2 linked regions of the Rhizobium sp. N324 genome follow. The protein of the gene in region 2 interacts with the protein of the main gene of each other region in a pairwise test. Links are inferred from orthologs where the notes say so. Each region holds a gene or a part of one and is shown on either strand. Other genes may lie near its edges.

Evidence for each region.
Region 1: the proteins of rsfS (region 2) and AMK05_RS05620 interact in binary tests that used the Escherichia coli proteins (3 or more experiments, as listed by UniProt). The link is inferred for Rhizobium sp. N324 from one-to-one orthologs.

Annotation. Positions count from the first base shown.
Region 1 is NZ_CP013630.1:1,187,419-1,191,063, reverse strand. The notes cover bases 360-3,352. They hold AMK05_RS05620 (ATP-binding protein), read right to left. Parts: upstream 2,406-3,352; coding sequence 1,314-2,405; downstream 360-1,313. Other genes in these bases: AMK05_RS05615 (DUF4132 domain-containing protein), read right to left, coding at 2,408-3,352; AMK05_RS05625 (DUF5682 family protein), read right to left, coding at 360-1,313. Outside these bases: more of AMK05_RS05625, read right to left, coding at 1-359; more of AMK05_RS05615, read right to left, coding at 3,353-3,645.
Region 2 is NZ_CP013630.1:4,573,661-4,577,183, reverse strand. The notes cover bases 214-3,084. They hold rsfS (ribosome silencing factor), read right to left. Parts: upstream 1,936-3,084; coding sequence 1,492-1,935; downstream 214-1,491. Other genes in these bases: modC (molybdenum ABC transporter ATP-binding protein), read right to left, coding at 2,533-3,084; AMK05_RS21995 (winged helix-turn-helix domain-containing protein), read left to right, coding at 2,145-2,504; rlmH (23S rRNA (pseudouridine(1915)-N(3))-methyltransferase RlmH), read right to left, coding at 893-1,375; AMK05_RS22010 (murein hydrolase activator EnvC family protein), read right to left, coding at 214-728. Also shown: more of AMK05_RS22010, read right to left, coding at 1-213; more of modC, read right to left, coding at 3,085-3,523. UniProt on the Escherichia coli protein: Functions as a ribosomal silencing factor. Interacts with ribosomal protein uL14 (rplN), blocking formation of intersubunit bridge B8.

The sequences.
Region 1 (3,645 bases), 3.4 Mb from region 2 along the record:
CGGAAGCCGAGCGCCCGGGCGCGGCTGCGCACCGCCTCGACCAGCGGCGGCGCGCCGGCGCCGCGCGGCACCTCGCCGATGCCTTCGCCGGCAAGCTCGGTCATCAGCACCTCGATCAGCGGCGATTGATCGCGCGGATCCTCGCCCTTCACCAGGCAGGAGCGCGCCGCATCGATGATCTCGGCCCGCCCCGGCCCCGGCAGGCCGCGCAGATCGGCGAGCGCCCGCGCCTGGGCGACGGTGGCGGCAAGCGAGGGCAGAGGCGGCATGAAATTCGGCCGGTCGCGACGCAGGCGCTCGGCCAGCGCCAGCACCACATCCGCCGCCGCCTCGGTGAAGGGATCATCATGGCCTTCGCCGACCCGCCCGAGCAGCCGCTCGTACCAGCGCGGCGACGGCATGCCGGCGCCGTAACCGTTGATCCGGTCGAGATGATCATGGGTGTAGCGGATCAGATAGGATTTCGTGCGGACAGCCGGCGGCGCCCTGCCCGCTTCCACCCGCTCCCCTTCAGCCGGCGGATCGATCAGCGCCGGCGTGTGAAATCCGCCGGTGATGACGGCGATCGGCCCCTCGCCCGGCGACAGCGCCGCCCTCGCCATCGCCGCGCGCATTGAGGCCTCGCGGGAGAGCGTATCGTCGGCGGCGATCGCGGCGGCCGGAGTAGCCAGGCGCGACAGGGCGCAGTGAATGCCGACATCGCGGAAAAAGCCGCGCCAATCCTTCTGCCCGGCGCGGGATTCGAACAGCCGGTCCCAGGCCTCGTTGAAATCGCGCACGCTGAGCCGCTTCACCAGGCCCTCGGCATAATCGGAATAGGCAAGCTGGCCCTCGTCGGTCAAAAGCGCCGGCGCCGTTGCCTCCTCGCCCGGCGCCTGGCCCTCGCCCTCCTCGCGTGCCTTCTCCTGGCGGGCGGCGGCAAGGCGGGCGCCGCTCTCCTGATCGGCAAAGACAACCGGGCAGCCGCGCTCTCCGGCGAGCCGCAGCGCCGCCCATTCCGGCGAAGTCGCCGAGAAGGGCCAGTAGCCGACGGGAAGGCGCTCGTCGGAGGTCCCTTCGCCGTCGGCGACGGACACTATGGCGATCGGCAGCCTGATATCGGGATGCGACAAAAGCGGCAGCAGGGCCGCAAAATCCGCCGGCATCTCCAGCACGATGGCGCGCGGGCCGATCTCGGCCAGGGCGGCGGTCAGGTGCAGCGCGCAGGCCGGGCTGTGGTGGCGGATGGGTAAGAAGAAAAATCCGCCTTCGCCCGCTGTCAGCCGCCGCCCATAGGCGGCAAAGGCCTCGTGTTCTGCCGCCTCCGCCTCCATTCAGCCGAGCCTCAGGACGCGCGCTGCCTCATAGAAGGAGCGCCAGTCGCTGCCGGAGCGGGCACGGTCCTTGACGACATGATCGACATAGGACTTGAACTTGCGGCCGTCTTCCGGATCGTCCTTCAGCACGATGCCGCCGATCTGGCGGGCAAGATGCGCGCCCGTCACCATGCCGTCGCCGAGATACGCGGCTTCGAGGGCGGCCGCATGGGCGACATTGACCGCTTCGGCGGTCGACATGACGGCGGCCGGCTTCTGCAGCGTCACGCCTTCGGCGGTGCGCCCCGCTCTCAACTCCTGAAAGCAGGAGACGAGGATGGCAAGCGCCGCCTCCGGCAGATCCGGCTTGACGCCTGACGGCGCCAGCCGGTCGGCGAGACGGCGGCGGATCAGCTCGCGTTCGAAGGTCGGGTCGGTGATCGGATGCACGGTTTCGAAGTTGAAGCGCCGCTTCAAGGCGCTCGACATTTCGCTGACGCCGCGGTCGCGCAGGTTCGCCGTGCCGATGATGTTGAATCCCGGCGCGGCGCGCACGATGGCGGCATCGCCGAGTTCGGGAATTGCGATCATCTTTTCCGACAGGATGGAGATCAGCCCGTCCTGGATCTCCGGCGGGCAGCGCGTCAGCTCCTCGATGCGCATGACGAGGCCGGCGCGCATCGCCTGCAGCACTGGCGACGGCACCAGCGCCTTTTCGCTCGGGCCTTCGGCAATCAGCAGCGCATAGTTCCAGCCATAACGCAGATGCTCTTCCATCGTGCCGGCCGAGCCCTGGACGACGAGGCGGGTCGAGCCGGTGACGGCGGCGGCCAGAAGCTCGCTCAGCATCGATTTCGCCGTGCCCGGCTCGCCGACGAGCAGCAGCCCCTGCTCGCCCATCAGGCTGACGATCGCCCGCTCGACGAGCGCATCGTCGCCGTAGAATTTGCGCGAGATGCCGAGCGCGGCATCGCCGAGCACGAAGGCGCGCACGGCGCGTGCCGAGAGCCGCCAGCCCGGCGGCCGCGGCCCCTTGTCGGTCTCGGCCAGCCTGGCAAGCTCGGCTGCATAAAGGATTTCCGTTGCCGGACGAAGGACTGACTGATCCATTTTCACCATCCACCCTTCTTTTCCCACGCGGCATCGAAGCCGGTGCCCTTGTCGGCGATGGCGCGCAGATCGTTCCAGGTTTCGCTGAGCAGCACTGGCGGCACCTTGGCAAGCGGCGTCTCGCCGCCATAGGTCACCCGGCCGCCCGGCTGGATGCGGGCAAAACGCATCTCGGTCAGCGCCTTCGGCACGCGTTCGCTCTCGCCGATATAGCTGCCGGTGAATTCGATGATGGCGGCCACGCCGCAATCGCCGAACGTCTTCTCATAGGTGTAGAAGCCGGCGCCGTCCTCGACCGGGCCTCTGATATAGCCGAGCGCCTCAGCGGCCGAGCGAAGCGTCAGATTGTCGATCATCCAGCCCTTGCGGTCGTCGATGCGCTTGGCGTGCGGCTTGTCCTCGGAAAGCACCGGCCGGTCGAGCTGTTCGAACAGCGGCTTGACCTCGTAATCGTCGAGATGAGTCTTCCAGGCCTTGGCCCCGGCCTCGCCGAGGCTGACGCGGTGGGCGATCGAGATGCCGGCAAAGTCTTTGAGATCGACGGCTTCGTCCTCGGCATTGGTGAAGGTGCCGTCGTCGAGCGCGCGGAAGCTGGCGACGATCTTGCCCTTGTCGTCATGGCCGGCCAGAACCAGGCGGCGCAGCAGCCGGCCGACGATCGGATGGGCAAGCAGGAAGGTTTCGAAATCCTCGCGCGGCCAGAGGCGGGCCGTGCACATCGCCTCGTAGAGGCGGCCGCTCTGCAGCTCCACGGTCTGCTTCAGTTCCTTCTTGGCGCTGGAAAGCAGTTTCTTCGCCTCCTTCGCCTCTTCCGCCTCCTCCGGGTCCGAAGGCGTCGGCAGCGAGGCGATCGGCTTGCCGTCGGGATTTTCGAGGATGAGCTTCATCTCCTCCTTGCCGTTCTTGGCCGTTTCGGCGACCAGACGGGCGCGATAGAGGCGTTCGCCGATCGGCAGTTCGAGCAAGCCGTCCTCGTCAATGCCGGCCGACGGCATGGTGCGGTCGCCGAGTTCGGCCGGCGTCCAGCCGCGCGCCTCGGCAAAGGCGGAGATGACCTCGCCGGCATATTTGCGCATGCCCGGCTGCTTGTGGCGCTGCGAGGCGATCAGCACGAGCTGCAGCACCTGGGGAACCGGGTTTGCCATCAGCGCATCGAGCAGCGCCCGGCACTGGTTCGGCCGCTTGCCGTGTTCGCGCAGGTAACGCTTGACGAGAAGCGTGGTCTCGGCCGGCGGCGCGA
Region 2 (3,523 bases):
TCGAGTTCGGCGGCGTTGCTGCGGCTGAGCTTGTCGTTTTCGGCAAGCAGCAGGTCCATGCGCCGCTCTTCCTCGATACTATCCGTCATCGTCGCGGTCAGGCCGGCCTTTTCGGCAGCGCTTGCGGCCTGCAAGGCGGCGAGGCTTGCCAGGTCGCCGGCAAGCTTGTCGGTCTCCTTGCGGATGCCGGGCACCACGGCGCCGAGCAGGATGGCGCTGCGCACCGAGGCGAGCGCGTCGTCAGGGGTGACGAGCAAAGCCGGCGGCGGGTTGCGGCCCATGCGCTGCAGCGCTGCCAGCACTTCTGCCAGCAGGCCGCGGCGCTCGTGCAGGGACCGGCGGATGCCATCCTCCTTGACGCCGAGATCGGCAAGCTTCTTCTCGCTTTCGAGGATCTGCTTGTCGAGCCCCTTGCGGCGGGCGGCGGACTCGATCAGCGCCTGACGGATGCTTTGCGTGTTTTTTTCCAGATCGGCGATGCTCTGCTGCAGCGCGCTCACTTTGTCGCTGGAAAGACTGATGGTTTTCGACAGGGTTTCGAGTTCGGCACGGGTCTTATCCCGTTTGGCGGCCAGTTCGGCGGCCGGATCAGGTGGGGGCGGCTCGGCTGCCGGCGGCGCCGATTGTGCCGCTTCAGGTGCGGCATCCTGCGCCCGGACGATGAAGGGATCTGCCGACACGGCAATCACCGCCGCACCGATACCGGCCGCGATAGCCGGCAGGATCATGCGGTGTCGCCTGGTGGATGCTCTCGTCATGCGTGTTGGGGCACTTTCTCAAATCGCGCGGAGACTAAGCTGATTTGGCGCGCTTTGCCAGAAAGTTCGAAGCACATCGGGCGGCCAAGCAAACACGGCTGCGTGACAATGTGGCGCATCGGGCCGATGCGGCATCAGACGCGGTGATAGGGATGGCCGGACAGGATGGTCACGGCACGATAGAGCTGTTCGGCAATCAGCGTGCGCACGAGCTGATGCGGCCAGGTCATTTTACCCAAGCAAAGCGTGGCGTCGGCACGGTCGTAGAGGGAGGGATCGAGGCCGTCGGCGCCGCCGATGGCGATGGTCAGCTCGCGTTTGCCCTGGTCGCGATAGGCGCCGAGCAGGCCCGCGAAGGCTTCGCTGTCGAGCGCCTTGCCGCGTTCGTCGAGAAGAATGAGGACGCTGCCGTCGGCAAGCGATTTCACAAGCTGCGCCGCTTCCTCGCGCTTGCGGGTTTCCGCATTGGAGGCGCGGCTTTCGGCCACTTCGGCAACGCGGGTAAGTTCGAGGCCGACAGCAGGGCCGGCCTTGGCGAAACGGTCGAAATAACGGGCCGCAAGATCCTTTTCGGGGCCGGATTTCAGCCGTCCCACCGCAAAAAGACCAACTCGCATTCATCCGCTCCTGCTGATGCAGCACATCGGGCGCACGAGGCGCCACCGGCCGGTTTTCCTTTTGCCCGGCCAGCCAATGCCACGTTCAGGCGCCGGACAGAATGCCGGCCTGCCTGTCAGTGCCGCGTTTCTTCATCCATATCCGGAGCCGCCCACATCTTTTCGATGTTGTAGAACTCGCGGATTTCAGGACGAAACACATGCACGATAATATCACCGGTGTCGATCAGGACCCAATCGCCGCCTTCCTGGCCTTCGACGCGGGCCGTGCCGAGGCCGTCGTCTTTCAGGTCGGTGAGCAGGTGATCCGAGATCGCCATGACATGCCTGTTCGAGCGGCCGGAGACGACGATCATGTAGTCTCCCAGCGCCGATTTTCCGGCAATGTCGATGGTGACGATATCTTCAGCTTTGGAGTCCTCGAGGCTGGCGAGGACGGTTTCTAGGGCACGGGCGGCGGCATCGGCGCCACGTTCCGCACTCTTCGGGATAACGGCGAACGTTTTTCCCTTGGCGTGTACTGTTGTCAGTGCTTTCCCTTTCCTGGAATGACAAACCATGCACAACACAAGATCCGATCGAGACCGGATCATGGTTAAGATAGGCATCAAACCATTAATGTTTCAAGACGTGCTAAGATACAGAACGGTCGAAAATCCGATCTGGCGTCCGAATTGAAGGATATTGCCGCGCGGACTGCTGGTGCGGGCGGTGTACAGTTTCCGTACCGCCGCGTAAAGTGCGGCAAATTCCACGATTTCACGATTCGATGACCGATCCAGCCGCAAAAACACTCGTGCCCGTCCTGCGAATCAGCTTCCCGGACGAAGATCGTCTCGGTCACGGCAAGATGGAGCTCTTGGAGCATATCCGCGCGACAGGATCGATCTCGGCGGCGGGGCGGGCGATGGACATGTCCTATCGGCGCGCATGGCTGCTGGTCAGCGAGATGAACCGGATGTTCCGCGAACAGGTGGTGGAGCCGCAGCGCGGTGGCCAGAAGGGCGGCGGCGCGGCGCTGACGCCGTTCGGCGAAGAATTGCTCCAGCGTTTCCGCCGGATGGAAAAGACGATGCGCGAAAGCCTCGCCGAGGATCTCGCCTGGCTCGAAGGCAAGCGCAGTCCGTAAGGGGGCGCAGCCTGTAGGGAGGCGCTGTTCAGGCCTCCAGAGCAACCGTCTTGATGACGGCAAAGACGGTTTTGCCGGGCTGAAGATCGAGGCGCTCGCAGGAGAGCGCTGTGATGCGCGAGAGAATGGCGTCGCCGCCGCAATCGAGCCGGATTTCCACCGTTCCGTCCTCGTCCGGCGATATCGCCGCGATCCTGCCTTCGAGAATGTTCAGCGCGCTGAGGCCCTCGGGCCTGGCGGTTGCCAGCATGACGTCTCGCGACGGAATGCGAATGCGCACCGGCCTGCCTGCGGTAAGCGCTGCACCGGGGATGTGCAACTGAGCAGATTTCAGCGCGACGGTCGACAGGTGGTGGCGTGGATCGTAGCTTTCGACCGTGCCTTCGAGAAGCGCGCCCGCCTCTCTCCGATCAGCCGCCGCAGACGGGCGGCTCAATATGTCGACGGCCGGGCCGATCGCTTCCACCTTGCCGTCGCTGAGGACGACGACCTGGTTTGCCAGCCGCGCCACCTCGGCGATCGAATGGCTGACATAGATGATCGGAATTTCGGTCTGGTCCCGCAATCGCTCCAGATAGGGCAGGATCTCGGCCTTGCGCGCCTCGTCGAGGGCCGCCAGCGGTTCGTCCATCAGCAGCAGGCGGGGCGCGGCGAGAAGGGCGCGGCCGATGGCGACGCGCTGCTTTTCGCCGCCGGAAAGTTTTGCGGGGCTGCGCTCCAGCAGCGGCCCGATGCCGAGCAGGTCGACGATGCGATCGAAGCTCTCGCTGCGTGCGGTTTTCGCCGTAAACCAGCGGCCGTAGGAGAGATTGGCGCGGACGCTGAGATGCGGGAAAAGCCGCGCCTCCTGGAAGACATAACCGAAGCGGCGGCGATGTTTCGGGACGAAGGTGCCGGTTGCTGTTTCGGTCAGGGCCTCGCCGTCGAGGATAACGCGGCCTTCGTCGGGGCGGGCGAGGCCGGCGATGATGCGGATCAGCGAGGTCTTGCCGGAGCCGGAGCGGCCGAACAGCGCGGTG